One region of the Pectobacterium artocarpous genome, then DNA from elsewhere that is predicted to be linked to it. Evidence: predicted binding sites of a transcription regulator. Region 1 holds the regulator's gene; each other region holds the start of a gene.
The links. Region 1 encodes CRP, which controls carbon source genes, mostly activating them, when cyclic AMP is high. Its sites were predicted from a motif close to ATGTGANNNNNNTCACAT; they were not measured.
Positions count from the first base shown of each region.

Region 2: aaeR (HTH-type transcriptional activator AaeR) is a predicted target of CRP. The motif match lies at 7,240-7,257, and genes of this name have one in related genera.
Region 3: yrbN (protein YrbN) is a predicted target of CRP. The motif match lies at 3,059-3,076, and genes of this name have one in related genera.

Region 1 covers NZ_JBJXVK010000003.1:209,315-219,730, forward strand. The annotation lists partial or broken gene ACKQAD_RS03025 (primase-helicase zinc-binding domain-containing protein) at 1-367, shown strand, start outside; gene ACKQAD_RS03030 (helicase RepA family protein) at 431-1,519, shown strand; gene ACKQAD_RS03035 (aminodeoxychorismate synthase component II) at 2,009-2,584, shown strand; gene argD (bifunctional acetylornithine/succinyldiaminopimelate transaminase) at 2,704-3,930, shown strand; gene crp (cAMP-activated global transcriptional regulator CRP) at 4,086-4,718, opposite strand; gene ACKQAD_RS03050 (OsmC family protein) at 5,091-5,498, shown strand; gene ACKQAD_RS03055 (phosphoribulokinase) at 5,539-6,408, opposite strand; gene ACKQAD_RS03060 (YheU family protein) at 6,534-6,770, opposite strand; gene ACKQAD_RS03065 (hydrolase) at 6,767-7,798, opposite strand; gene ACKQAD_RS03070 (LysE family translocator) at 7,905-8,507, shown strand; gene ACKQAD_RS03075 (ABC transporter ATP-binding protein) at 8,569-10,416, opposite strand, start outside.
Region 2 covers NZ_JBJXVK010000015.1:75,965-86,380, reverse strand. The annotation lists gene rng (ribonuclease G) at 1-872, shown strand, start outside; gene yhdP (AsmA2 domain-containing protein YhdP) at 900-4,745, shown strand; gene tldD (metalloprotease TldD) at 4,802-6,247, shown strand; gene aaeR (HTH-type transcriptional activator AaeR) at 6,278-7,222, opposite strand; gene aaeX (p-hydroxybenzoic acid efflux pump operon protein AaeX) at 7,625-7,828, shown strand; gene aaeA (p-hydroxybenzoic acid efflux pump subunit AaeA) at 7,836-8,801, shown strand; gene aaeB (p-hydroxybenzoic acid efflux pump subunit AaeB) at 8,813-10,416, shown strand, end outside.
Region 3 covers NZ_JBJXVK010000016.1:79,959-90,374, reverse strand. The annotation lists gene ACKQAD_RS12055 (luciferase-like monooxygenase) at 1-1,004, shown strand, start outside; gene ACKQAD_RS12050 (DEAD/DEAH family ATP-dependent RNA helicase) at 1,114-2,982, opposite strand; gene yrbN (protein YrbN) at 2,975-3,046, opposite strand; gene nlpI (lipoprotein NlpI) at 3,157-4,041, opposite strand; gene pnp (polyribonucleotide nucleotidyltransferase) at 4,182-6,302, opposite strand; gene rpsO (30S ribosomal protein S15) at 6,551-6,820, opposite strand; gene truB (tRNA pseudouridine(55) synthase TruB) at 6,943-7,887, opposite strand; gene rbfA (30S ribosome-binding factor RbfA) at 7,887-8,285, opposite strand; gene infB (translation initiation factor IF-2) at 8,360-10,416, opposite strand, start outside.

The sequences.
Region 1 (10,416 bases):
CAACGACAACGGAGAAAAACGCCTGCTGCCCGGTTCACAATTGAAAGGCGCTTTCATCGCCGTGCATTACCCGAAAGAGCCGGACACCATCGTGATCACTGAAGGGTACGCCACCGGCCTGACCATCAGCCAGATCACCACGGCAGCGGTGGTCGCGGCGGTGTCGGCCAATAACCTGATAAACGTCGCCCAAGCGCTGCGTGGATGGTATCCCGATGCCACTATTATTCTGGCGGGCGACCATGACCTGCATGCAGACGGCTCAACCAATATCGGTAAGGAACAGGCTGAAAAAGCCGCGCTCGCGGTGGACGGCTGGGTGTCGTTACCGCCCACCACAACGCTCTGTGACTGGGATGATTACCGTCAGCAATATGGGCTTGAAGCCACCAAATCCGCGTTCAACAAACAACGCTATCAGCCCGACACGATGTATACGCCTCTAGTCCGTACTGATTCCGCTACACCAGCCTTCAACACCGCCTTACCCCTGCGCAAAGGCTCTGACGGCTTTGATACGCGGCAGGACTACCTGATTAAAGGCTATCTGCCGAGTTCATCCGTCGCCAGCGCTTACGGTGCCAGCGGTTCGTATAAGTCGTTTCTGGCGGTATCGTGGGGATGCCATATTGCCACCGGCAAACCGTGGGCAGGCAAGCCGGTGACACAGGGCGCAGTGATTTATGTTGTTGGTGAAGGTGGGATTGGCGTTCCCCGCCGTATCCGGGCATGGGAGCAGACGCTTAACGGCGGTAGCCCGATTGATGCGCTGTATCGTGTCGATTGCCCAATTTTTCCGGCCAGTCCGGAGAGCGTACAGCAGGTGATACGTGCCGCCCGCGATGTGAAAGTCGCCTCCGGTATGCCGGTTCGTCTGATTATTCTGGATACGCTTGCCCGCTGTTTTGGCGGTTCGGATGAGAACGCGGCTAAAGATATGGGCGCATTCATTCAGGGATGCGACGCGATTAAAGCAGCGACACAGGCCACGGTGCTGATTATCCATCATTCCGGTAAAGATCAGGACAAAGGAGCACGCGGCTCCAGCGCCTTCCGTGCCGCGCTGGACGTGGAATTTAACGTCAGGCGTGAAGGTGAAGGCGGCGCGTTGATCCTCAGTTGCACCAAGATGAAGGATGCGGAAGAGCCGCCGCGTCGCGCCTATGATCTGAATGCCGTCGATCTGTACGTGGACGATGATGGCGACCAGATCACCTCACTGGTGCTGAACGATGAAGGCCGTGAAGTCAGAGAGGATGAGGCTGCCAGCGATCCCGACTTAGCCGGTATCCCACGGCTGACGGAAAATCATTTTGCACTGTGGCAGGCTATTCGCTCACGCACAGCTAACGGTGAAGGATGCACCCGCTCATTAGTACGAGACGATATGCGGGCAATGGGCTTTGATGTAAACAAGAAGTTTAGCCGCTGGCTGGACAAGCTGGAAAAGGATGGCCTGATCGCCTTTGAGGGGGAACGGATCACGCCGTTATCACAACGGAATAAGGTGGGGGATTAAACGGGGGAAAGTGGGGGCGAACGGATAAGAAGTCTTTCTATCCGGCATTTTCCCCCACTTCCCACGCATATATAGGCGCGAAGTGGGGGAATGATTTAACTCACTAATAAATAATAATTTTTAATCTAGCCATGAAAATCAGGTGGGGGAAGCCGTGATCCCTGAGTAAGTGGGGGGAAGGTGGGGGATGGCTTTCTGTTCCCGATCGAGTGAGTCATGGAAAAATCACCCACATAAGAAAGATGAGCGCCAGCCCCTCCCAAAAAAGGGGCTGGCGCGGTGTAATGTGTCCTGCCGTAGGGGCATCGATATCCTTAGCGTTTTGTGAACGTCAATTTCTTGTCATCCCTTTCATGCCGGAGACAGGTACAATGGCTTTAACCGCTTTATCCCATAAGCATGTATCGAAAAAAATTGCGGGTATTTGTGCGGGTATGGAAAGAAAGATTAAATGATATGTTTATTATTTATCAATAAGTTAAGTAAAATATGCTGCTAATCATCGATAACTACGACTCCTTTACCTACAACCTTTACCAATACTTTTGTGAGCTTGGCGCACAGGTCTTGGTGAAGCGTAATGATGAACTCACACTGCGTGAGATTGAACAGCTTGCGCCTGAGCGATTGGTCATTTCACCGGGCCCTTGTACGCCGGATGAGGCGGGCATTTCATTGGCTGCTATCCGTCACTTTGCCGATAAATTACCGATTCTGGGCGTGTGCCTTGGCCATCAGGCGATGGGGCAGGCGTTCGGCGCGCATGTGGTGCGTGCAAGACAGGTTATGCACGGGAAAACTTCTGCGATTGCGCACAATGATACGGGGATTTTCACGGGACTGGCTCAGCCTTTGACGGTTACCCGTTATCATTCACTCATCATTGATGCTTCCTCGCTACCCGATTGCTTTGAGGTCACGGCCTGGAGCGAACATGAAGGTAAGCATGACGAGATTATGGGAATCCGCCATCGCTCGCTTCCGCTGGAAGGTGTGCAGTTTCATCCAGAAAGCATTCTCAGCCAGCAAGGGCATCAACTTTTGGATAATTTCCTTAAAATTTAGCGAGATAGAAAGTTATTCTCTACAGTAGCCGATTTAATATTGCCTGTAATTGATTTTTTATGCATATTTATTGACTATATTTTCATTTCGACATAATGGACAGCAGAGTGAGGCAGCAAATGGCAGCAGAGCAGAAAGCAGTGACACGGGATACTCACGATAAAGTGATTTTGCCGGTTTATGCACCCGCGAAGTTTGTACCAGTGAAAGGTAAAGGGAGCCGCGTCTGGGATCAAGATGGCCGTGAGTATATCGATTTCTCCGGCGGCATTGCGGTTACGGCACTGGGTCACTGTCATCCTGCGCTGGTGAACGCATTGCAGCAACAGGGTGAAAAGCTGTGGCACACCAGCAATATTTTCACCAACGAACCTGCGCTACGCCTCGCCAGCAAATTGATTGATGCCACTTTTGCCGACCGCGTGTTCTTTGTTAATTCTGGTGCTGAGGCTAACGAAGCCGCTTTCAAACTGGCGCGCCACTATGCGGTTAAACGCCATAGTCCTTATAAAACCAAGATCATCGCTTTCTATAATGCGTTCCATGGCCGCACGCTGTTTACCGTTTCAGTTGGCGGACAGCCTAAATATGCCGATGGTTTCGGGCCTAAGCCTGCGGATATTGTCCATGTTCCTTTCAACGATCTGGCTGCGGTCAAAGCGGTGATGGACGATCACACCAGTGCCGTCGTGCTGGAGCCGATTCAGGGTGAGGGCGGTATTACGCCTGCGACACCTGAATTTTTACAAGGTGTTCGCGATCTGTGCGATCAGCATAAGGCGCTGCTGGTGTTTGATGAAGTGCAGAGCGGAATGGGGCGCACTGGCAAACTATTCAGCTACATGCACTACGGCATTACGCCGGATATTCTCACCACCGCTAAAGCGCTGGGTGGCGGCTTCCCGATTAGTGCGATGCTGACGACGGAAGAAATTGCCTCTGTGATGACGGTCGGGGTACATGGAACCACCTATGGCGGTAACCCGCTGGCCTGTGCGGTGGCGGAAGCTGCGCTGGATATCATCAATACGCCAGAAGTGCTGTCAGGCGTGGCGGATCGGCACGCTCGCTTTGTCAGTGAGCTGGAAAAAATCAACCAACAGTACGGTGTATTTGAACAGGTGCGCGGTATGGGGCTGCTGTTGGGGGCAGAACTGAAATCGCAGTGGCATGGCCGTGCGGGCGAGTTTCTGGCTGCTGCAACGGCTCAGGGCCTGATGGTGTTGATGGCGGGTCCGAACGTCATCCGCTTTGTGCCGTCTTTGATCATTGATGAAGACGACATTGTGCAGGGGATGGAGAAGTTCGCCAAAGCCGTCGCACAGGTTGTTAACGCAGCAAACTGAGTGATGTTCTTAAAAGAGCAGCGATAAAAAACGTAGGGAACGTTTTTCCACGCCGCTTGCGACGGTCTGTAAGGGGGAGCAGGGATGGCACACCATAAAAAAGCGTGAGGCCGAGGCTTCACGCTTTTTTGTTGGTAGGGTAGAGCAACAGGGATTTAGCGAGTGCCGTAAACGACAATTGTCTTACCGTGCGCAGAGATCAGGTTCTGGTCTTCTAACATTTTCAGAATGCGGCCCACGGTTTCACGCGAGCAGCCAACGATTTGCCCAATTTCCTGACGGGTAATTTTTATTTGCATACCATCTGGATGCGTCATGGCATCAGGTTGTTTAGCCAGGTTGAGTAGGGTTTGGGCAATACGGCCAGTTACATCAAGGAAGGCGAGGTTGCCGACTTTCTCTGAGGTAACCTGGAGTCTGCTTGCCATTTGTGCAGACAGACGCATGAGGATATCTGGGTTAACCTGGATTAGCTGGCGGAATTTTTTATAGGAAATTTCAGCCACTTCACAGGCGGTTTTTGCCCGCACCCAAGCGCTGCGTTCCTGACCTTCTTCAAACAGGCCGAGCTCACCAATAAAATCGCCCTGATTGAGGTAGGAAAGAATCATTTCCTTGCCTTCTTCATCTTTGATTAGCACTGCGACAGAGCCTTTCACGATGTAGTAAAGCGTTTCTGCTTTTTCACCTTGGTGAATAAGCGTGCTCTTCGATGGATACTTGTGGATATGACAATGGGAAAGGAACCATTCGAGAGTTGGGTCTGTTTGCGGTTTGCCGAGAACCATTCGCTATCATCCTCTGTTGTAATTCACTGCGCAAATTACAGGGGTCAGAGTTCCCTGTACGGCGTGTTTAACTGCTAAAAAAACAAAATTCAGTCTAGGCAGAATGACGTCAGGGAATATACTGGAACCACTGACCCTTGATTTTCCGGTGCTGCCTTGCCGCACCGTAAACGTGGCTGGGTATATCTGGCTACGTCATCATCTTCTTCGTTTCTGGGTTTGTCCAGAAAAGGTCTATTCTATTTTCGTTTTAACACAGCTTTAAGGATGTGTCTTGTGTTGTCTCGCTTCAGCATGACAAAGCTCTGATTAACGCTGATTTTTGTACAGTAACGGTATAAATTTTCAAAAAATTTTTAGTGGAGAGGCACCATGCAGGCACGGGTAAAATGGGTTGAAGGCTTAACGTTTTTGGGCGAATCCGCGTCAGGACATCAGGTGTTGATGGACGGCAATTCCGGCGATAAAGCGCCCAGCCCGATGGAAATGGTGTTGATGTCTGTGGGGGGATGCAGCGCGATTGATGTGGTTTCGATTCTGCAAAAAGGCCGCAACGATGTAGCGGATTGTGAGGTGAAACTGACGTCAGCGCGCCGGTCTGAAGCGCCGCGTTTATTTACCCATATCAATCTGCATTTTATCGTGACGGGAAAAGGGCTGACCGACAAAATCGTTGAACGCGCTGTAGCCCTGTCGGCGGAAAAATACTGCTCTGTGGCACTGATGCTGGGCAAGGCCGTTGAGGTGACGCATAGTCACGAAATTCGGGTGCTGGCTTAATCTCTTTCTCTGGGCACGACATTGCCGCGCCCAGTTTCGCTTATTCGATGGTTTTCCCTTCCATTAACCGCTGCACCAGCGGTGCCATGATGAGTTCCATCGCTAGCCCCATTTTCCCGCCGGGAACGACCAACGTATTGATGTGGGAGATAAATGATCCCTGCAACATGGCGAGCAGATAGGGGTAATCAATATTATCCAGGCCCTGAAAATGAATAACGACAAAGCTCTCGTCCAGCGACGGAATCGACTTGGCGGCGAACGGATTGGAGGTGTCCACGGTGGGCACGCGCTGGAAGTTGATGTGTGTGCGAGAGAACTGCGGCGTAATATAGGTGATGTAGTCTTCCATGGATCGCACGACGGAATCCATTACCGCTTCACGCGAGTGACCGCGCTCATTGACGTCGCGTATCAGCTTTTGGATCCATTCCAGATTGACGATCGGCACCACGCCGACGAGCAAATCGACATGCTGTGCTACGTCGTTTTGTTCGGTAACCACGCCACCGTGTAGCCCTTCATAAAACAGGATATCGGTGGGTTCCGGCATCCGCTCCCACGGCGTGAAGGTTCCGGGAACTTGATTGTACGGAATGGCTTCATCGTAGGTATGAAGATATTTACGCGTTTGGCCACGACCGTGCAGACCATATTCGATAAACGACTGTTCCAGCAGGCTGAAGTCATTCGCTTCCGGGCCGAAATAGCTGATATGGCGGCCTAAATCACGTGCTTTGCGAATGGCCATATCCATTTCCGGGCGGGTATAGCGGTGAAAACTGTCCCCTTCCAACTGGGCGGCGCGCAGATTAAGTTGCTGGAAAATCTTACGGAAAGCCAGACTGGTTGTCGTTGTTCCTGCCCCGCTAGAGCCGGTAACCGCAATAATCGGATGCTGATGTGACATAAGGCGCGTAACTCCGTGATCGCGATACACGCATCGGCTGAGAGCCTGCGCGCATCCTCAAAAATGACGTAAGTTTTTATCATTGTTAGCATGTTTGGCGCATTCTTTCACGCCTTTCGGCATACTCAATAAGGGGCATGGCCTCCTGCATTGAGCTGGCTGCGCGGCATAATATTGAGGGTTTCATGTAGTTCGGACCACACCAAAACGACCTGGCCAGATTTGAGCTGGAGGCGGATATCTTCCACTTTCTGCGCCAATGAGCGCTCCTGTTCGCCATAATCGGTACCTTCCCGCAGGACGAAAGATTCGATGATGTTATCCAGCGTTTCTGGATCGAGCTGTTGCCAGGGAATAATCACGCGATTCCTCCTGAATAAAAAGTTCCTGAGTGAAAGGTTCCTGAAGAATCGGTGGCGTGGTCCAAAAACGGGCTAAGCCAGTTGGGAATGCGCTGTTCCAGCCACATTTCCGGTTTCAGCAACGTTCCACAGACGAAGCCGACATGCCCGCCGTGTTCTGTTAGCTGATATTCAATATTTGACGGTAACTGCGACTGGTCGGGAATCACCTCTGACGTCATGAAAGGATCGTCCTTCGCATGGATGATGAGCAGCGGTTTACGTATCTGAGGCAGCAGCGGCAGGGCGCTACAGCGTCGATAGTAATCGGCGGCATCGCGGAAGCCGTGGATACGTGATGTAATAACGTCATCAAACTCTCGCAACTGGCGAATTCGCTTCAACTGCGGCAACTGAATTGGCAGCGTATCCGGGTAGGCTGCCAGCTTGCGGCCGGCGTTTTGCTTCAGCAGTCGCAGCAGGTAGTGCTGGTAGACGCGGGAGAAGCCTTGTTCCATCCGACGGCTACAGGGTTCGAGCATTAATGGTGCAGAAACAATGACGGCAGCGGATAGGGAGCAAGCTTCGCCTTGCTGGGCGAGCAGGTAAGCCAGCATGTTGCCGCCGAGAGACACGCCGATGGCAGCGGTAGGCACCACGCCCAGTGTCTCTTGCATCCAGTGCAGAAAATAGCTGGCATCGCTGGTTTCAGCGGAGTGATAAATACGCTTCATCCTGTTGGGCTTACCGCTGCATCCGCGAAAATGCATGATGACGGCGAGCCAGCCATGCTGTTTACAGGCATGCAGCAGGCCGTGGGCATAGGGGCTATGAAAGTTGCCTTCCAACCCGTGAAACAGCACGATGCGCGGTTTGTGCCGCGCCTGCTCGGGCGTTTCACTCCACGCCAGATCGACGAAATCGCCGTCGGGTAATTCGAGCGATTGCCAGACGGGTGAAAACTGTACGCGACGGCGAATCAGACGCGGGAGTAGCGTTTGCAGATGCGGGTTATGGGCACCGCTCAGCGGATGAAAATGGTCATACATAAAGGATATGGAAATCTTATTGTCGGCTCTTGTACGATCAATATCACACTGTTAGCTTCAATGCTGCCAGTGGGTACGATATTTGGGTCAGGAGCGCCCATAAATAATGGAACTGAGTTTATTTCTGTCGATGTTAGGATTTTTGTGGGTCGCGGCCATCACGCCGGGCCCGAATAATATGCTGTTGACTACTTCGGGCGCGAATTTTGGCTTTGTACGCTCGCTGTGGCTGATGATTGGCATCATGCTGGGCATGCAAAGCATTTTGCTGCTGGTGGCATTCGGCGTCGGCGGGTTGATTCTGATTTATCCCGCGCTGCACGTTATCCTGAAAGTGCTCGGCAGCGCCTATTTACTCTGGCTGGCGTGGAAAATCGCCACGGCGGCTTACGAACGGCTGGAAACGTCCGTAGCCCCACCGAAGCCGATTCGGCTTTATCAAGGGTGGTTACTACAATTCCTGAACCCGAAAGCGTGGCTCATGGCGCTGGGCGCCGTTGCCAGCTTTAGTCTTGCGGGGGAAGGCTATAACCATTCCGTTATCGCGATAAGCATCGGGATTGTGCTGGTCAATCTAGTGTCCGGTGTCATCTGGCTTGGGTTTGGCACGATGATTGGCCGACTGCTGCGCAGTAAGAAAGCGTGGATTATCTTTAATGTGTCAATGGGGCTGCTGACTGCCGCCTGCGTGCTGCTGATTTGGCATTAATGCTTCATTCACGAGTATAGCGAGCGGCTTTCCGCTCGCTATGTCTTTCAGGACACAAATCTTAAAGCGAATCGCTCTGCATCATCTGCTCTAGCTGTTCCTGCGCGTCCAGCCAGGATAGCTCCGTTTCTTCCAGCTCGATTTTGACTTTGGTTTGTTGTTGCAGGCAGTCGGTGAGTTCCGCTTTGCGGCTGATGTCGTAGATTGCGCTGTCCGCCAGTCGGGTTTCAAGCGCCGCCAGCGTCTCTCCCAGCTTTTCCATCTGCTGTTCAAACTTAGCGATCTGTTTTCGCAGCGGCTGAGTTTGCGTTCTCAACTCGGCTTCACGGCGTTTCTGATCTTTTCTGCCCTGCGCGCTGTTGGCGGCATTCTCTTTTGGCGTTTCAGCCGCCGCATTTTCCTGACGTTGTAGGCCGACCAGCCACTGTTGATAATCTTCCAAATCACCGTCGAATGGTTCTACTTTCTGATCGTGTACCAGATAGAGATCGTCCGTGGTCGAACGGATCAGGTGGCGATCGTGCGAAACGACAACCAACGCGCCTTCAAAATCGATTAACGCCTCGGTCAATGCCTGACGCATATCCAGATCGAGGTGGTTAGTCGGTTCATCGAGCAGTAGGAGATTCGGACGCTGCCAGACGATAAGCGCCAGCACCAGACGGGCTTTTTCGCCACCGGAGAAGCGCTCGGTAATCTCCGTAACCTTATCACCCTGAAAACCGAATCCGCCGAGGTAGTCACGCAGTTGTTGTTCCGTTTCCCGTTCAGCCAGACGCACCAGATGCTGCAAGGGCGACTCGTCCGCACGTAAAAACTCTAATTGATGCTGGGCGAAGTAGCCGAGCTTCACGCCTTTTGCCAGCCCGATTTCCCCTTTCAAAGGGGCAAGCGTGCCAGCAAGCAGTTTGATCAGCGTGGATTTACCCGCGCCGTTATGGCCGAGTAGCCCGATACGAGAGCCCGGTACTAAATTGAGTTTAATTGATTCCAAAATCAGCGTGTCGCCATAGCCCGCGCTAACTTTTTCCATCTTCATTAATGGATTGGGCAACGATTCCGGGGCGCGAAAGCTGAAGCGGAAGGGGTTATCGACATGCGCTGGCGCAATCAGCTCCATGCGTTCCAGCATTTTTATCCGGCTTTGCGCCTGCTTGGCTTTGGTCGCTTTCGCGCGGAAGCGGTCAATATAGTGTTGCAGATGTGCGACGCGCTCTTGCTGGTGTTCATAGAGTGACTGTTGTTGTGCAAGTCGGGTGGCGCGCTGACGTTCAAACGAGGAGTAGTTACCCGTGTACTCGTTGAGCGACTGCTGCTCGATGTGCAGGATCTTGGTTACCACCGGATCGAGGAAATCGCGGTCGTGCGAGATCAGTACCAGCGTGCCAGCGTAGTTTTTTAGCCATTTCTCCAGCCAGATAACCGCATCCAGATCGAGGTGGTTGGTCGGCTCATCCAGCAACAGCAGGTCTGAACGACAGATCAATGCCTGTGCCAGATTCAGACGCATCCGCCAGCCGCCGGAAAAGGCGCTGACAGGCTGCTGTAATTGTGACTGAGAAAACCCTAGCCCATTGAGCAGGCTTGATGCTCTGGCCTGAATCGTCCAGGCCTGAATCGCATCCAGCTTGCCATGTAGCGTGGCAATGGCGTTGCCGTCGTTCTCTTCGTTGGCGGTCTGCAATGCGGCTTCCAGTTGGCGGAACTCGCGGTCGCCGTCAATCACGTAGTCTAGCGCGGGTTTATCCAACGCGGGGGTTTCCTGATTAACCCAGGCCAGTGACCAGTTTTGCGGGAATGTCGCGCTGCCGCCGTCGGCGCTGATTTCACCTTTCAGTAAGGATAGCAGGGTAGATTTACCACAGCCGTTCTTGCCAACCAGACCGACTTTCTGGCCGGGATTAACCGT
Region 2 (10,416 bases), on a different contig from region 1:
AAAAGCGCAACCAGACCAAATGTAAGCTCTACGGTGAAGTGGCGCTCGCCCAGCGAATTTTGCGTGATTTTGCCGGTGAGGCGTTGGATCGCATTCGGATTGACTCCCGGCTGACGTATGAAGCGCTGCTGGAATTTACCTCCGAATATATCCCGGAAATGACCCGTAAACTCGAGCACTATGCGGGTAAACAGCCAATTTTTGACCTGTTTGATGTGGAAAATGAGATCCAGCGTTCGCTGGACAGAAAGGTTGAACTGAAGTCCGGCGGCTATTTGATCATCGATCAGACTGAAGCGATGACGACCATCGACATCAACACGGGGGCGTTTGTCGGTCACCGTAATCTGGATGAGACCATTTTCAATACCAACACGGAAGCCACGCAGGCGATCGCACGGCAGCTGCGTCTGCGCAACCTCGGCGGCATCATCATTATCGACTTCATCGATATGAATAACGAAGAGCACCGTCGGCGGGTGCTGCATTCACTGGAGCAGGCGCTCAGTAAAGATCGGGTCAAAACCAGTATTAATGGTTTCTCTCAGCTAGGATTAGTGGAGATGACGCGTAAACGCACGCGTGAGAGCATCGAACACGTTCTGTGTCACGAGTGCCCAACGTGCCACGGTCGCGGCACGGTGAAAACGGTAGAAAGCGTCTGCTATGAAATCATGCGTGAAATCGTGCGTGTCCACCACGCGTATGACTCCGATCGATTCCTGGTTTATGCCTCACCGGCTGTCGGGGAAGCGCTGAGAAGCGAAGAATCGCACGCGTTGGCTGAGGTTGAAATTTTCGTCGGCAAGCAGGTCAAAGTGCAAATCGAACCCCTGTATAGCCAGGAGCAGTTTGACGTCGTAATGATGTAAATTCGTGCGCTCGTCGTCGGCGACGAAATGAAGGAGAGATTAGTGAGGCGACTGCCCGGAATACTCGTCATCACGGGTGCCACTCTTGTCGTGATGGTTGCGCTGTTAGTCAGCGGTTTAAGACTGGTGCTGCCGCAGCTCGAGCACTTCCGGCCACAACTGGTGGCCTGGGCACAGTCTGCGGCCGGCGTTCCGTTAGAAATCGGTTCGATGACGGGGCGCTGGGAGTCCTTTGGCCCCAGGCTGGAAATTGAACGGTTTCGTACATCCCTGCCGGAGTCGGACTGGCAGGTTGACCGCATTACGCTGGCATTGGATGTGTGGCAGTCGCTGCTGCATGGGCGCTGGCAGTTCCGCGATCTCACGTTTCACCAGCTAAAACTTGATATCAATAGCCAAGTTAATGGGCAGCAGCAGGATAGCAAATTGATGGAGTCAGGAAAGGTCAGCGATCTTTTCCTGCGTCAGTTTGACCACTTTGATCTGCGTGATAGCCACATTACCTTTCTTACCCCTTCCGGTTCCCGCGCGGAGCTGAGCATTCCCCAACTGACCTGGCTGAATTCCGACAAACGCCATCGTGCGGAAGGTTTGATCAGCCTGTCGAGCTTTAACGGTCAGCACGGTGTGGTGCAGATGCGCATGGACTTGCATGATGAGCAGGGGTTGCTCAGTAACGGTACGTTCTATCTGCAAGCTGACAATATCGATATGAAGCCCTGGCTCAGCCGCTGGATGAAAAACAATACCGGGCTGGAAAGTGCCGACTTTAGTCTGGCGGCCTGGCTGAACGTTCGTGAAGGCGATATCCACAGTGGTGACGTGTTCCTTAATCAGGGGACGGCCAACTGGGGTGAAGGCAGAGATGCACATCGCCTGAATGTCGATGACATGACGCTGCGTGTCAGTCGTCAGGAAAATGGTTGGCAGGTGGATGTACCGGAATTGAATCTGGCAACGGATGGTATCGTCTGGCCGAAAGGTCGACTCTCTGCGCTCTGGCTGCCAAAAAGTGAACACATGCTGGGACCCGATCGGCAGGAAGAGTTACGTGTTCGAGCCAGCAATCTGGCGCTGGAGCGAGTAAGTACGCTGCTTCCATTGTTAGCCGGGACTACGCCTGCTTTGAAAGAACGTTGGGCAGAACTGCAACCAACGGGCACATTGAATTCCGTTGCGGTGGATATCCCTCTGCAACAGCCGGAAAGAAGCCGTTTTCACGCCAACTGGCAGGATGTGAACTGGAAGCAGTGGAAATTGCTGCCGGGCGTTAATCATTTCTCCGGTTCTGCCCGCGGTAGTGTCGAACGTGGTCAGGTTAGCATCGCGTTAGATCAGAGCACGCTGCCCTATGTCGATATGTTCCGCGCGCCGCTGGAAATCAAGCAGGCTAGCGGCACGATTGACTGGCGTAATGACGCACAGGGGCTGGCGCTCTGGAGCCATGGTCTAGACGTACAGGCGAAGTCGCTATGGGTGAACGGAGATTTTCGTTACGAACAGCCTGCTAAACAGGAACCAAAGCTGGATATTCTGGCGGGCATTCGGCTGACCGACGCGGCGGACGCCTGGCGCTATTATCCTGAACTGTTTATGGGCACCGAGCTGGTGGACTATCTGAGCGGTGCACTGAAGGGCGGTCGTGTCGATAATGCGACGCTGATCTTTGCCGGTGATCCGCAGCATTTCCCCTACACGCACAACGAAGGCCAGTTTGAAGTCTGGGTGCCGGTGAAAGAGGCGACCTTTGAGTTTCAACCGGGCTGGCCTGCGCTGACGCCGCTGGATATCAATCTGGATTTCGCCAACAACGGCCTGTGGATGTTTGCGCCGCAAACCTGGCTGGGTAAGGTGGAAGGCAAGAATATTAGCGCGGTCATTCCCGATTATGCAAAAGAGATGCTGCTCATTGATGGCGAGCTGGAAGGTCCGGGGCCTGAAGTGGGGAACTATTTTCATCAGACGCCGCTAAAATCCTCGCTAGGTACAGCGCTGGATGAGCTGAAAATGGGTGGGTTGGTGAAAGGCACGCTGCATCTGGATATTCCGCTTGCTGGCGACGATGTTCGTGCCAGTGGCGACATCGCGCTGAACAATAACAGTCTCTACATCAAGCCGCTGGATACCACGATTAAGAATCTCACCGGTAAGTTCCGTTATGAAAACGGCAATTTACGTAGTGACACGCTCCAGGCGAACTGGATGAATCAGCCGATGACGGTCAATTTCAGGACGGAAGAGCAGGCGAAGGCTTTTCTGGTGAATGTTGGTTTGCAGGGTGACTGGCAGCCTGCGCGCTTGCCCGGTTTACCCACATTGGCAAGTCAAGCGGTATCCGGTTCGGCAGGCTGGAAGAGTTTGGTTGCCATCAACCTGCCGCATTCTGGCAAAACAACCTACGATGTTGATGTACAGGCCGATTTAAGTAAAGTAAGTAGTCACTTACCTAATCCGTTAAGCAAACCTGCTGGTGAGAGCCTGCCGCTGGAGGTAAAAGCCAGCGGCGACCTGAATGGCTTTACCATGCAGGGACGGGTCGGCAAGGATAACCGTTTCAATAGCCAATGGTTGCTGAAAGGCGACACCGTGACGCTGGCGCGGGCAAGCTGGCAGAATGCGGCGGCAGCGGCTCCTGCATTACCAGCAGATTCTGCATTGGTGCTCGACCTTCCTTCATTGGATGCCGAAAGCTGGCTGGGGCTCTTGCCTGCTCTGCGTACCTCGACATCGGCGGAAGGACGAAAGGCGCAGCGTTCCCTTCGTTTCCCGCAAGCGGTGACGCTGCGGACGCCTGAGCTGCAACTCCTAGGGCAACAGTGGCACGATCTGGAAATCACACGCAAAAATACGCTAGGTGGCAGTGAAGTGCAGGCAAAAGGGCGTGAAATTGACGGAACGGTTGAGATACCCAATCGCGGTATGTGGCGCAGCGATATCAATTATCTCTACTACAATCCTCAGTGGAAAGGGAATGAAGCGACCAACCCGGTAGCGTTAGCAGAGAAAAAATCGCCGCTGAACGACCCGAGTATGAGCTTTGAAGACTGGCCGTCGCTGGCGGTTAACTGTCGCCAGTGCTGGATTATCGGGCAGAATATGGGGCGTATTCAGGGAACGCTGCTGCCAGAAAAGGAAAAGTTAACGCTGACGGACGGCATCATTGATACAGGTAAAGCCCGCCTGACGGTAAACGGCTCCTGGCAGGAAAACGCGGAAGGCGTGCGGACCGCGCTAAAAGGCCGGCTGGCGGGAGACAGTCTGGATCAGAACGCGAACTGGTTCGGCGTTGATTCACCGCTCAAGGCCGGTTCTTTCGATGTGGATTATGATTTGTACTGGCGTGGAACGCCCTGGGCGCCGGATATTGCTAGCCTGAGCGGAATATTGCACACGCGCATTGGTAAGGGGGAAATTGCCGAAGTCGGTGCCGGCCAGGCGGGGCAACTGCTGCGTTTATTGAGCTTCGATGCGCTGATGCGTAAGCTGCGGCTTGATTTTAGTGATACGTTTGGTCGTGGATTTTACTTCGATTCGATTCGCAGCACTGCATGGATTAAAGACGGTGTGCTGCATACTGATGATATGCTGATCGACGGGCTTGAAGCAGATATCGCGATGAAAGGCGATCTCGACCTCGCTCAGCGACAGGTCAATGTGGAAGCGGTTATTGCCCCGGAAATTTCCGCGACTGTGGGCGTGGCGACCGCATTTGCCGTCAACCCAGTGGTGGGGGCCGCCGTGTTTGCTGCCAGTAAAGTGCTGGCACCGCTATGGAACAAGATTTCGCTGATTCGTTACCAGATTTCCGGTAGCGTCGATCAGCCAAAGATTCAGGAAGTGCTGCGTGAGCCGAACAAAAAGAAAGGCGAATAATGCCGTTAGAGCAACGCAGTGTATTCAACCGATTATCTGATAAAGAGTGAAAAACTATGAGCCTTTCGTTTGTCAGTGAGCAGTTACTCACCGTCAACAAATTGAATCTTGACGATCTCGCCGCTGTGCTGGGGTCGCTTAATGAGCGTCGACTGGACTATGCCGACCTTTATTTCCAGTCCAGCTATCATGAGTCCTGGGTACTGGAAGATCGCATTATTAAAGACGGTTCTTACAATATCGATCAGGGCGTGGGTATCCGTGCGATTGACGGTGAAAAGACCGGGTTTGCTTATGCCGATCAGATCACGCTGAACGCATTGCACCAGAGTGCGCAGGCAGCACGCAGCATTGTACGGGAACAGGGTACGGGCACGGCGCACACGTTGGGAGCGGTATCGCATCCTGCGCTGTATCCAACGTTGAACCCGCTGGATAGCCTGACGCGTGAGGATAAAATTGCGCTGTTGCAGCGTGCCGACACGGTCGCGCGTGCCGCGGATGCGCGGGTGCAGGAAGTGTCTGCCAGCCTGACTGGCGTGTATGAGCTGGTGCTGGTGGCGGCGACGGACGGCACGCTGGCGGCGGATGTGCGCCCGTTAGTCCGTTTGTCGATCAGCGTGCTGGTCGAAGCCGAGGGCAAACGTGAACGCGGCTCCAGCGGCGGCGGCCTGCGTGGCGGCTATGACTATTTCTGGGAAGTGACTGACGGTGAAGCGCGCGTTGACGCTTGGGCAAAAGAAGCGGTGCGTATGGCGTTGGTTAACCTGTCAGCGGTGTCTGCACCCGCAGGACCGATGCCTGTGGTACTGGGTGCAGGCTGGCCGGGGGTCCTGCTGCATGAAGCGGTAGGCCACGGTCTGGAAGGCGACTTTAACCGTCGTGGTACGTCAGTGTTCAGCGGACAGATGGGGAAACTCGTCGCATCAGAGCTGTGCACAGTGGTGGATGATGGCACATTGAGCGGACGCCGTGGCTCCCTCTCTATGGACGATGAGGGCGTTCCGGGGCAGTATAACATCCTGATTGAAAACGGTATTCTGAAAGGCTATATGCAGGACAAGATGAACGCGCGTCTGAGGGGTGTTGCGCCAACGGGCAATGGTCGCCGTGAATCTTATGCGCATTTACCGATGCCACGTATGACGAACACCTACATGCTGGCCGGGAAATCCACGCCGGAAGAGATTATCTCCAGCGTGGAATATGGCCTGTATGCGCCAAACTTTGGCGGTGGTCAGGTTGATATCACCTCTGGCAAGTTCGTTTTCTCGACATCTGAAGCATACCTGATCGAAAAAGGTCAAATCACCACGCCAGTCAAAGGTGCAACGCTAATTGGTTCCGGCATTGAAGCGATGCAGCAGATCTCCATGGTCGGTAACGATCTGGCGCTGGATAAAGGCGTCGGCGTGTGTGGCAAAGAAGGGCAAAGCTTGCCAGTCGGCGTTGGTCAGCCTACGCTGAAGCTGGAAAGCCTGACCGTTGGTGGTACCGCGTAATTTGCTCTGACTTCCCTTTAAAACCGCGCCTTATGAGCGCGGTTTTTCTTCCTTGTTATGCTTTTGCCGATAGCCTTGATATGTCAGGGCGACGTTTTTGAAGTATTCCGTCATGTAGTTAATGCAGACCTGTACTTTCAGCGGCAGATTGTCTTTGCGGGTGTAGAGCGCGTAGACCGGACGCGGGTCAGAGTGATAGCGGTTAAACAGGATTTCGATTTCGCCACGATGGATTTCGTCCACGACCCACATGAGCGGAACGTACGCGATACCCGCGCCAGCCTTGAGCCAACGTACCAGCGTTTGCGGATCGTTAGTGACAAAGCGCCCCTGTGGTGTGACGCGGGTTGAAATGCCTTCCGGGGCGATCAGCTCAAATTCGCTGTCGAGCCGCACGCTGTATTCCAGCCAGGAAAAATTCACCATATCTGCCGGTTTATCTGGCGTACCGTGTTGTGCCAGATAACTTTTTGCAGCACAGACGACCATGGGCATCGAGCCTAAGCGTTTCGAGAACAGGCTGGAATCCTGTAATGCGCCGACGCGGATAACGATATCCAGCCCGTCGGCAATCAGGTCGGGAGCGGGAATCCCCGTAACCAGATTGACGGACAAGCCGGGATATTCCTTCAGCATCTCGGCAGTCATGGTGGACAAGACATTTTGCGCCATTGTGGAAGAACTGCCGATGCGCAGTGTGCCGATTGGCGTATTGTTGAAGGCGTAAAGCTGCTCATGAACCTCATGAGCCTCATGCAGCATGCGGCGACAGCCGTGATAGTAAATTTTCCCCGCTTCCGTCAGCCCAATGCTGCGTGTGCTGCGGTTCAGCAGCTTAATCTGTAGTTCATCTTCAAGCTTAGTGACGGTCTGGCTGACGGCGGATACGCTCATCTGCAACTGGCGAGCGGCGGCGGTAAATGAACCAAATTCCACCACGCGGGCAAACACCGACATACTCTTTAGTCTTTCCATTATTCACTCTGACTTAAAAGTGATTTAGATCACACTATGTAGATAAGGTGATAATAAGCATCCATAATATAGCCTATCCGGTGGTGCTGAGTGGAACATTATCCGCCATCGTCCAAGCGGCAGCGTTGCCTGAAGGTGAAAGCGAACAGACATCGCCCTTGCGGTCGTTCATGATTGTTCATCGCTTAGCGCTACCCAATGATTGTGTTTATTTACCCAATGTAGATCGTGCGCTGATTTCCCATCGTTATTCATCCGTTTAACGCTATCTCATTTGTTGGTTTCCAGCCTGCGAGATGAGGCGCTTTTGTCTATGCTGAATGTCAGCATCAGACGACATCATTTACCATCCGGTAGCGAACCTTCGCGCTACCGCTATCTAACAGAAAAAAGGAAAAGAGGATGAGTTCACTCCCAGTTATGGTGCTGTTCGGGCTGTCATTTCCCCCCGTATTTTTTGTCTTGCTGGTGTCATTGACCCTGTTTTTTGTCGTGAACCGCCTGCTGCAACCGACGGGTATCTATGACTTCGTCTGGCATCCGGCGCTGTTTAACAGCGCGTTGTTCTGCTGTTTGTTCTATTTACTCTTCCGTTACGGTCTGTGAGGCGTCTGTGAAAGCGTTCTTTTTAACCTTGTTTAGACAGCAGGCCGTGCTGATCAAAAAACTGAGCCGCGTGGTCATTACGCTGGTGATTGTGCTGTGTGCGATTGTCGCCATTTTCCGTGTCTGGGCGTTTTATACCGAATCACCCTGGACGCGCGATGCCAAATTTACGGCGGATGTTGTTGCAATCGCACCGGATGTCAGTGGGTTGTTGAGCGATGTTCGCGTCACGGACAATCAACGGGTGAACAAAGGTGATGTGCTGTTTGTCATCGACCAGCCGCGCTACCATCAGGCCGTGGCGCTGGCGGAAGCCGATGTCGCCTATTATCAGGCGCTGGTGACGGAAAAACGCCGGGAATCAGAGCGTCGTGCGCGCCTGGGCGTCAGTGCGATGTCGCAGGAAAATATCGATCAGTCCAGTAATGCCCTGGAAACGGCGACGCACCAGCTTGCGAAAGCACAGGCAGTGTTGTCACTGGCGCAACTGGAGTTGGATCGTACCGTAGTGCGTGCCCCTGCTGACGGCTGGGTGACCAACCTGCATGTGCAGAGCGGCGAGTTCATCGAGCGCGGTAATACGGTGGTGGCGCTGGTGAAGAAAGATTCATTTTATCTGCTGGCGTACATGGAAGAGACCAAACTTGAAGGGGTTCGCCGCGGCTACCGTGTGGAAATCACCCCACTGGGCAGTGAAAAGATATTTTATGGCACGGTCGATAGCGTGGCAGCGGGCGTGAATAACAGCAGCAGTAGCGCAAACAATAAAGGCCTGGCGAATGTGGATTCCAATCTGGAGTGGGTGCGTCTGGCGCAGCGTGTGCCGGTAAAAATTCGTCTCGATCGCCAACTGGGCGACCTCTATCCGGCTGGCACCACGGCAACCGTAGTGATCACCGGCGAACAGGTTAATAATGACAAAAAGCCGTCGCCGCTCATCCGTCTCCTTTATCACCTGCGTGAGTTTGGTTAAGTGAGGCGATGATGAAAACCTCGTCGTTGACAGGAGCCGTGTTCTTTACGACACCAGAGTTTGCGCGCTTGCGCTTTGCTTTCAAACTGAGCTTTGCGATTGTGCTGTCCCTGTTTCTAGGGTTCCACCTCCAGTTGGAAACCCCGCGCTGGTCGGTGCTGACGGCGGCGATTGTCGCTGCCGGTCCAGCCTTCGCCGCAGGCGGTGAGCCGTTTTCCGGCGCAATTCGCCATCGTGGTATTTTGCGTATTATTGGCACCTTTATCGGCTGTATCGGTGCACTGATTATCATTATTGCCACCGTTCGTGCACCTGTTGTGATGTTGATGCTGTGCTGTATTTGGGCGGGCCTCTGCACTTGGGTTTCCTCACTGGTTAAAGTCGAAAATGCTTATATGTTCGGGCTGGCGGGTTACACCACGCTGATTATTATTGTGTCGACGCAGGGAACGCCGCTGCTGACGCCGCAGTTTGCCGTGGAACGCTGTAGCGAGATTGTGCTGGGGATTTTCTGTGCCATTCTGGCTGATTTACTGTTCTCGCCACGCTCGATCAAGCAGGACGTTGACCGCAGTATGAGCGAACTGCTGGTGGATCAATATCGGTTACTGCAACTCAGCATGAACAGCGCGGAGAAAGAAGCCATCGATGCAGCATGGCACGCGCTGGTGCGTAAAACGACCGCGCTAAACGACATGCACAACAGCCTGATGCTGGAATCCTCGCGCTGGCAGAACAGTAACCGCCGCTTAACGTCGCTGCATACGCAATCCCTCACGATGATTACACAGGCATGTGAAACCTACCTGATGTTGCAGGATGCCCCGACTCCCGTAAAAAGCAGCCTGAAACTGGTGTTGGATCAGCCCGTTGAGTCGTTTCGCGATGTGCATTGCCGTGTGAAAGCATTACGCCATCTGATTGTGGCTGACAGCCGTAATGTGCCGCCTACGCTGGTTAGCTGGTTGGGGGCGGCGACGCGCTATTTGCTGTTAGCGAAAGGCGTGCATACGAACGGGCGTATCACGACGATGGAAGCCGATGTGCTAAACAGCGATGTGGAAATTAAAGCGCCATCAGCCGAAACCCATCATGCGATGATCAATGGGTTACGTACTGGCGTGGCGACCGCGCTGGGTTGCCTATTCTGGTTGAGCACTGGCTGGACTTCTGGCAGCGTGTGCATGGTGATGATTGCGGTGGTGACATCGCTTGCCATACGTTTGCCGAATCCGCTGATGGTGACGAAGGATTTTCTTTTCGGGACGATCTACGCGCTGCCGCTGGGTGCGCTGATGTTCATGTTTATTATGCCCTCAACACAGCAAAGTATGCTGCTGCTGTGCCTGAGTCTGGGTGCCATGGCATTTTTACTCGGGATTGAAGTACAAAAACGCCGGCTTGGTTCGCTGGGGGCATTAGCCAGTACGATCAATATATTGGTGCTGGATAACCCGATGACGTTCCACATCAGCCAGTTTCTGGACAGCGCGATCGGCCAGATCATCGGCTGTTTTCTGGCGCTGATGGTGATCCTGCTGATCCGGGATAACACTAAGGCGCATACGGGGAGAACCCTGCTGAACCGCTTTGTATATGGTGCAGTCTCGGCGCT
Region 3 (10,416 bases), on a different contig from region 1:
CCACACCTTCGCAATCCACTGTGTTTTCCGTCCTCGATCTTGCGCCTATTCCGCAAGGTGCGACAGCACGCGATGCATTCCATCGCTCGCTGGAACTGGCGCAACATACAGAAAAATGGGGCTATCACCGCTATTGGCTGGCGGAACACCACAGCATGACCGGTATCGCTAGCGCAGCAACATCCGTGCTGCTCGGCTACCTTGCCTCGGGAACGGAGCGCATTCGTCTCGGCTCTGGCGGCGTGATGCTGCCAAACCACTCACCGCTCGTCATCGCCGAGCAGTTCGGTACGCTGGAGTCGTTGTATCCCGGCCGTATCGATTTGGGATTAGGCCGCGCGCCCGGCACCGACCAGCGCACCATGATGGCGCTGCGCCGTCACCTTAATGCCGATATTGAAGATTTTCCACGCGATGTGCAGGAACTGCAACGCTATTTCGCCGATGCACAGCCGGGCCAGCCAGTACAAGCCGTTCCGGGACAAGGTTTACACGTTCCGATTTGGCTATTGGGATCGAGCCTGTACAGCGCACAACTAGCCGCGAGACTGGGACTGCCTTTTGCCTTCGCTGCCCATTTCGCGCCCGATATGTTGCTGGAAGCGTTCCGGCTCTATCGCGAACATTTTATCCCTTCAGCCACTCATGCTAAACCTTACGCGATGGTGTGCGTCAATGTGGTTGCGGCAGAGAGCGATCGGGATGCACGTTTCCTCTTTACCTCAATGCAGCAGCAGTTCATCAACCTGCGTCGTGGCACACCGGGCCCGCTGCCCACTCCGGTAGAAAATATCGATACCGTTGGCTCACCTGCCGAGCAGTTTGGTGCGGATCAAGCATTACGGTTGTCGATCGTTGGCGATCGCGCCAAGGTACGTCATGGATTACAGAGTCTTTTGCGAGAAACACAGGCGGATGAAGTGATGATCAATGGCCAAATATTTGACCATCAGGCACGCCTGCTATCGTTTGAGATCGCGATGGATGTGCGGCACACGCTGTAACACTACTTGGTGGATTTGCTTTAGCCAAAAAAAACGACCCTGAACGGGTCGTTTTGCATTGAAGCTGATGTTGTTACAACAGCTTGTATGAAACAAGCTGAAGTGAAGCTTACGCGTCAGCAGGACGACGACGTGGAGCGCGTGAAGCACCGTCACGGTTATCACGGTTGAAAGAACGCTCGCGACGCTCACCACCGTTACCGCGTTCACCACCGAAAGAGCGACGTGGAGCCGCACCATCACGACGTTCGCCACCAGGACGGCCACCGCCACGACGTTCATGCGGCTGAGCATCACCCAGCAGTTGCATGTTCATCGGTTTGTTCAGAATACGCGTGCGGGTAAAGTGCGATAACAGATCACCCGGCATACCTTTCGGCAATTCAATCGTCGAGTGAGACGCGAACAGCTTGATGTTACCAATGTAGCGGCTGCTGATATCACCTTCGTTGGCAATAGCACCAACAATGTGGCGAACTTCAACACCGTCATCACGACCCACTTCGATACGATACAGTTCCATCTCGCCTGCATCACGACGTTCACGACGCTGCGGACGGTCACCGTCGCGGCTGTCACGAGAATCGCGCGGATCGCGACGACGCTCGCCACGTGAATCATCACGGTCACGGAATTCGCGACGAGGACGGAAAACGGGATCCGGTGGCAGAATCAGAGGACGTTCGCCCTGTGCCATTTTCAGCAGCGCAGCAGCCAGCGTTTCGATATCCAGCTCTTCCTGCGGTTGCAGCTTCGTCAGCAGCGCGCGGTACATATCCAGATCGCTGCTTTCCAGCTGTTGCTGTACTTTAGCGGCAAACTTGGCCAGACGGCGTTGACCCAGCAATTCTGCATTCGGCAATTCCACTTCAGGAATAGTCAGCTTCATTGTGCGCTCAACGTTGCGCAGCAGGCGACGCTCACGGTTTTCAACAAACAGCAGAGCACGGCCGGCACGACCCGCACGACCAGTACGGCCAATACGGTGAACGTAAGACTCGGCATCCATCGGGATATCGTAGTTAACAACCAGGCTAATACGCTCAACGTCCAGACCACGCGCCGCAACGTCGGTCGCGATCAGGATATCAAGACGGCCATCTTTCAGACGCTCCAGCGTTTGCTCACGCAGCGCCTGGTTCATATCACCATTCAGCGCAGCGCTGTTGTAACCGCTACGCTCCAGGGCTTCAGCCACTTCCAGCGTCGCATTCTTGGTACGAACGAAAATAATCGCCGCATCAAAATCTTCAGCTTCCAGGAAGCGTACCAGCGCTTCATTTTTACGCATACCGTGCACCGTCCAGTAGCTCTGGCTGATGTCTGGACGCGTGGTAATGCTGGATTGAATGCGCACTTCCTGTGGATCTTTCATGAAACGGCGCGTAATGCGGCGGATCGCTTCAGGCATGGTCGCAGAGAACAGTGCAGTCTGATGCTCAGCAGGGATCTGAGCCATGATGTTCTCAACATCTTCGATGAAGCCCATACGCAGCATTTCATCGGCTTCGTCCAGCACCAGACCACTCAGGTTGGACAGATCCAGCGTACCGCGTTTCAGGTGATCCAGCAGACGACCCGGCGTACCCACGACAATCTGTGCACCCTGACGCAGCGCACGCAGTTGCACGTCATAGCGTTGACCGCCGTACAGTGCGACGACGTTCACGCCGTGCATATGTTTGGAGAAATCATTGCAGGCCTCTGCCACCTGCACCGCCAGCTCACGGGTCGGTGCCAGCACCAGAATTTGTGGTGCTTTAAGTTCAGGTTTCAGGTTGTTCAGTAATGGCAGAGAGAACGCTGCAGTTTTACCGCTACCGGTCTGTGCCATACCCAGCACATCGCGACCGTTCAGCAGGTGAGGAATACATTCCGCCTGAATCGGAGACGGTTTTTCATAGCCCAAATCAGTCAGGGCGTTAAGGATAGAGGTGTTCAGCCCCAAATCGGCAAAAGAAGTTACTAAATCAGTCATGTACACGTGCCTCATTACACATGGCGGCCAGTCTACATAACTCGTCGTGAAAATTTTCAGTCATTTTCATTGAAAAGTGTGAACCGGCTCAAATTGGATTAAAAAGCGAACAAAAAAGCCCTCACCCGTGAAGGTGATAACCGAAGTTTTTCAGGCTGATTACGTGTTCGTCAGCTATTGCTGGTCCGATCCTGATAGGTCGTCTTGCTCTTGGCCTAATAGCGCCAATTCCAACAATGCATAGCGGTGCTCAACAAAGTTATGGACGTTGTTGGCAACCGTCAGCTTGAACAGCGCCAAGGCGGTGTTCTTGTCCCCCAGACTTAGGTAGTGCTTACCTAAATAGAAGTCAGTTTCACTGAGATGCTCAGCGAGCGAAGTGTTATCCGTAGCTTCTTCCTGTAAACGCTGCATCAGTGTTTTTTCACTGATACTACCCAGGTAGAATTCGACAATATTCCATCCCCAAGGCCCTTTCTTGGTGTCGTCATAGCGTTTCTTTAACGCAATTTTGGCCGTCTCTGGATTGATTTCTCGCTCCACAAGATACAGCCACAACGAACGGAAAGGATCATTCGGATCGTCTCGATAAAACGCCAGCAGATCATCCTGCGCTAACAGGTAGCGACCACCGTAATACAAAGCGATGCCCCGGTTTAAACGCGCATAATTGTAAGTTGGATCAAGCTCTAGTACAGAATCAAACGCTTCATAGGCAGCATCAAAATTGCCTGCCTGCGTTAAATAGATACCCAAATAGTTAAAAACTTCTGGAATATCAGGGCGGATCGTCAACGCTTGTGAAAAATCATTCCGCGCCAATGCCCGTAACCCGAGACTATCATACAGCACTCCGCGCTCATATAATAGCTGTGCTCGTTCATCATCGGTTAATGCCCGGCTTGCAAGGATTTGCTCCATACGTGCCAGAATCACTTCCTGCTGCAAAGTAGGCTGTAACGGAATCGCCAATACTGCGTCTTTACGCCAATCCGTGTTGCTGCATCCTGCCAGCATGAGTGCTGTTGCAACATAACACCAGCGCAAGAAAGGCTTCATTTCCCACTCCCGAAGACAAACATTGGATGAACATCCTGTCCCGGACCGCTCGACGCAAGGACATCCATACCCTTACGACACACGCGGCACCTTGCCATAATAATCAGGCAAGGTGCCATAAGACCGTTTTCTAACAGTCGTTATTCCTCAGAAGACGGGGCTGCCGCTTCCTGAGTTGGCGCATTGGCTTCTTTGATGCTTAAGCGCACACGGCCCTGACGATCAACTTCCAGAACCTTAACCGGTACTTCCTGACCCATTTGCAGGTAGTCAGTCACTTTCTCTACGCGCTTGTCGGCGATCTGAGAAATATGTACCAGGCCTTCTTTGCCGCCGCCAATAGCGACGAAAGCACCAAAATCAACGATGCGGGTAACTTTACCCTGATACACGCGGCCGACTTCGATTTCGGCAGTGATCTCTTCAATACGACGAATCGCGTGTTTCGCTTTTTCGCCGTCGGTTGAAGCGATCTTCACTGTACCATCGTCTTCGATTTCAATAGTCGTGCCTGTTTCTTCCGTCAGCGCACGAATCACTGAACCACCTTTACCGATCACGTCTTTAATCTTATCGGTGCTGATCTTGATGGTGTGAATACGCGGTGCGAATTCAGAGATATCGCCACGCGGCGTACTGATCGCCTGCTCCATCACGCCCAGAATGTGCAAACGCGCCCCTTTGGCCTGATTCAACGCAACCTGCATGATCTCACGGGTAATCCCTTCGATCTTGATATCCATCTGCAGTGCGGTGATACCTTCACGGCTACCGGCAACTTTGAAATCCATATCGCCCAGGTGGTCTTCGTCACCCAGAATGTCGGACAGTACAACAAAGTTATCGCCTTCTTTCACCAGACCCATCGCGATACCCGCAACGGCTGATTTGATCGGCACCCCCGCATCCATCAGTGCCAGAGAAGCACCGCAGACAGACGCCATGGAGGAAGAACCGTTAGATTCCGTGATTTCAGACACCACACGTACGGTGTACGGGAATTCGCTCGCCTTCGGCATAACGGCCAACACACCGCGCTTAGCCAGACGACCATGACCAATTTCACGACGTTTCGGCGAACCGACCATACCGGTTTCACCCACGGAGTACGGAGGGAAGTTGTAGTGCAGCAGGAAGCGATCAGTACGCTCCCCCGTCAGCTCGTCGATGGTCTGCGCATCACGCTCAGTACCCAGCGTAGCCGTTACCAACGCCTGCGTTTCACCACGGGTGAACAGTGCAGAACCATGGGTACGCGGCAGTACGCCAGTACGCACATCCAGACCACGAATCATGTCTTTTTCACGGCCATCGATACGCGGTTCGCCAGCCAACACGCGGCTACGCACAACGTTTTTCTCGACGTTGCCCAGAATTTCCTGGATCTCGCCCGCGTTCAGCGTGTCATCTTCTGCCAGCAGAGCGGCCTCAACGTCAGCTTTGATGACGTCAACTTGTGCATAACGTTCTTGTTTTTCAGTGATGCGGTAAGCGTCACCCAAACGCGCTTCAGACAGAGCCTGTACGCGCTGCTCTAAAGACACATTCACTTCTGGCGCATGCCAATCCCACTTCGGTTTGCCCGCTTCGGCAACCAGAGCGTTGATGTTTTCAATCACAACCTGTTGTTGATCGTGACCAAATACCACTGCGCCCAGCATCTGATCTTCACTCAGCAGATCGGCTTCGGATTCCACCATCAGAACCGCGCCTTCTGTACCTGCAACAACCAGATCCAGACGGCTTTCTTTCAGCTCATCCGTCGTTGGGTTCAGGACATACTGGTCGTTCAGGTAACCAACGCGCGCCGCACCGATAGGGCCGCTGAACGGAATACCAGACAGGCTCAGCGCCGCAGAGGCACCAATCATAGCAACGATGTCAGGGTTAACCTGTGGGTTAACGGAAACGACGGTCGCAATCACCTGAACTTCATTCAGGAAACCTTCTGGGAACAGAGGGCGAATCGGGCGGTCGATCAGACGGGAAATCAGCGTTTCGCCTTCGCTTGGACGGCCTTCACGGCGGAAAAAACCACCAGGGAAACGTCCAGCAGCGTAGGTACGCTCCTGATAGTTAACCGTTAATGGGAAGAAACTTTGGCCGGGTTTAGCGTTTTTAGCGCCGACAACGGTAACGAATACCGCGGTATCATCCATGCTTACCATCACAGCGGCAGTAGCCTGGCGTGCCATCATACCGGTTTCTAACGTAACGGTATGCTGACCATATTGAAACTTACGAACGATCGGATTCAGCAAAATAATATCCTTAGCTGGGGCGCGCTACACGTATTCAAGATAAACGCGCCAGTGAACTCCCGACCTTACACTACATCCTCACGACTAATGACAACCCTTATCTTGCTCATGCAGATAAAGCCTCTCATTAGCCGCGCGAACCTCTGTAATGAAAGATCATATTAACAACAATACACTACTCTGTTTTGCTAACGCTTCCTAGAAGAAAGGGGCCAAAAGAGGCCCCTTCCCACTGAAACTCAGAAAACTTAGCGACGCAGACCCAGACGCTCGATCAGGCTGGTGTAACGTGCTACATCTTTACGCTTCAGGTAGTCCAGCAGCTTACGACGCTGAGAAACCATACGCAGCAGACCACGACGGCTGTGGTGATCTTTTTTGTGCTCAGAAAAGTGGCCTTGCAGATGGTTGATCTGCGCAGTCAGCAAAGCAACCTGAACTTCAGTAGAACCACTATCGTTAGTGCCACGACCAAAGTCTGCTACGATTTTAGCTTTAGCTTCAACACTTAGAGACATTGTAATACTCCAAACATTATAGATAAAAAAACAGGCGCCGATCTCTAATTCAGCCACCCAATAGTCAAGCCGCGCTATTCTACCCTCAGCGTTCTGCGATAGCAAGGCAGCAACAGGCGGGTTTACACCGGAAACTCAACAACCAGACGCCGTGGCGCAACGCGGCCATCACCGTCGATTTCCCCCATACCGATAAACTTGTGCGCGTCGCCTTCGGTGATTCTCACCATGCCGTTCAGCGGCGCATTCGCGGCCTGAACAGGCTGTCCCAGCTTCAAATAACCAGCGACAACGGGGGTCAAATTCACTTCAGGAAAATCAATGACGGGGCTTTCCATCGGCATGAGCAGCGGATCGAGACACAGTGAAGGCGAGAGTTCTTGCGTCTGAGCCTGCTCGACCAATGCCGCTAACTGCTCCAGCGTCACCATTCTTTCGATAGGATATGTGGCAACCTGCAAACGCCGCAGGTAAATCACATGCGCGCCACAGCCCAGCTTTTCGCCCAAATCGTCAATAATGGTGCGGATGTACGTCCCTTTCGAACAGTGGATCTCCAGTTCCAACTCATCGCCTTCCCAGCGAATGAACTGCAGTTCGTACACGGTGATTTCACGCGCCTCGCGCGGAACCGTCAGCCCCTGGCGAGCATACTCATACAGCTTACGCCCCTGATACTTCAGCGCAGAGTACATAGATGGCACTTGCTGCGTGGTACCGCGAAAGCCTTCCAGCGCCTGCACCAGCTCCGTTGCAGAAAAACCAATCGCACGTTCTTCAATCACGTTACCGTCGGCATCGGAGGTGTCGGTTCGTTGCCCAAGGCGAGCAATAACGCGGTAGCGTTTATCTGAATCCAGCAGGTATTGGGAAAATTTCGTCGCTTCCCCAAGGCAAATCGGCAACATACCGGTGGCTAATGGATCCAATGCCCCCGTATGGCCCGCTCTGTTGGCGTTAAAAAACCGTTTTACCTTCTGTAAAACATCATTAGACGACACGCCCTGCGGCTTATCTAATAGCAATACGCCGTGTACATCACGGCCACGGCGACGAGGACGACTCATTAATCCTCCTGATCTTCGCCCGTCACAGAACGACGTTCCGCATCGTTTCTGACCACATTGGTCACCAGATTAGACATTCTCATCCCTTCGACCAATGAGTTGTCGTAAGAGAATGTCAAGGCAGGAACAACACGCAGACGCATTGCTTTGCCCACTAAGGTACGGATAAAGCCAGAAGCATCTTGCAGGGCTTTCAGGGCCGTTTTAACTTGCTCTGGCTCGTTATCATTCAGGAAGGTCACAAAAACTTTGGCATACGCCAGATCGCGAGAAACTTCCACACCGGATACGGTCGCCATGCCGATACGCGGATCTTTCACTTCACGCTGAATGATAATGGCGATTTCTTTTTGCATTTCCTGCGCAACGCGCTGGGTGCGGCTGAATTCTTTTGCCATGATAAATTCTCCAGTAAAAATCGGGGGGCACTAGGCCCCCCTTACGAATAGCTTACGTCGTCGCTGCAAAAGGATTACGCGATCGTACGTTTGATCTCAATCGTTTCAAAGACTTCGATCATATCGCCAGGGCGAACGTCGTTGTAGTTCTTCACGCCGATACCACATTCCATACCGTTACGAACTTCGTTAACATCATCTTTGAAGCGACGCAGAGATTCCAGCTCGCCTTCGTAGATCACCACGTTGTCACGCAGTACGCGGATCTTGTTGTGACGCTTAACGATACCTTCCGTCACCATACAACCTGCGATAGCGCCAAATTTCGGTGATTTAAAGACATCACGGACTTCGGCCAGACCGATAATCTCTTGCTTGTATTCCGGCGCCAACATACCGCTCATCGCCTGTTTGACTTCGTCGAGCAAGTCATAAATGACGGAGTAATAACGTAGATCCAGACTTTCTGATTCAACGATGCGGCGTGCTGATGCATCTGCACGAACGTTAAAGCCAAGGATAATCGCATTCGAAGCAGCTGCCAGCGTGGCGTCCGTTTCTGTGATACCGCCCACACCGGAGCCCACGATCTTCACTTTCACTTCATCAGTAGACAGTTTCTGCAGTGAATCGGAAATCGCTTCACAAGAACCCTGAACGTCAGATTTCAGCACGATATTCAGTTCAGAAACTTCACCTTCCGTCATGTTGGCAAACATGTTTTCCAGTTTAGATTTCTGCTGACGAGCCAGTTTGACTTCACGGAATTTACCCTGACGATACAAGGCCACTTCACGCGCTTTCTTCTCGTCACGAACAACCGTCGCCTCATCGCCCGCGGCAGGCACGCCAGACAGACCAAGAATTTCGACAGGAATAGAAGGACCCGCAGACGTAATTTCGCGACCTAATTCATCACGCATCGCACGAACACGGCCATATTCGAAGCCGCACAGAACGATGTCGCCTTTATTCAGCGTACCTTCGCGAACCAGTACGGTTGCAACCGGGCCACGACCTTTATCCAGGAAGGATTCGATCACTACACCGTTTGCCATGCCGCTACGGACGGCTTTCAGTTCCAGAACTTCGGCCTGCAACAGAATCGCATCCAGCAGTTCGTCGATGCCCGTACCGGCTTTAGCAGATACGTGGACAAACTGGGATTCGCCGCCCCACTCTTCCGGCATGACGCCGTACTGAGACAGCTCGGTTTTTACACGATCGGGATCGGCTTCAGGCTTATCGATTTTGTTGACTGCAACAACAACCGGAACCTGAGCGGCTTTCGCATGCTGGATAGCTTCGATGGTCTGAGGCATCACACCATCATCCGCCGCCACAACCAGTACCACGATATCCGTTGCCTGAGCACCACGAGCACGCATGGCGGTAAACGCGGCGTGCCCCGGTGTATCCAGGAACGTAATCATACCGTTGTCGGTTTCAACGTGGTAAGCACCGATGTGCTGGGTAATACCACCCGCTTCACCTGCTGCGACCTTGGTTGAACGAATATAGTCAAGCAGAGAGGTTTTACCGTGGTCAACGTGACCCATGATGGTCACGACCGGTGCGCGCGCTTCCGCTGCAACACCCGTATCACGGTCGCTCATTACCGCTTCTTCCAGCTCGTTCTCACGGCGCAGGATGACTTTATGGCCCATCTCTTCCGCGACGAGTTGCGCCGTTTCCTGGTCGATAACCTGGTTGATCGTTGCCATCGCGCCTAGTTTCATCATCACTTTGATGACCTGAGAACCTTTAACCGCCATTTTGTTGGCCAGTTCAGCAACAGTAACAGTTTCGCCAATCACAACATCACGGTTAACCGCCTGAACAGGCTTATTGAAGCTTTGTTGCAGAGAACTTGGCTTACGTTTGCCTTTGCCACCACGAGTAACAGCACGCGCTTCTTCACGGTCAGCTTTGGACTCAGACTGGCGATTGCCTTTCTTCTGCTTGGTCACTTTGCCAGCACGACTGCGACTGCGTCGTTCGCCCTCAACCTGACGGTCATTTTCATCTTCCGCTTCACGGGCATGATGAGATGTCGTCACATGATAATCGGCAGACTCTTCAGGTTTAGCGCTTTCCGCTTCCCAACGTCCGGCATTCTCTTCGGCCATAC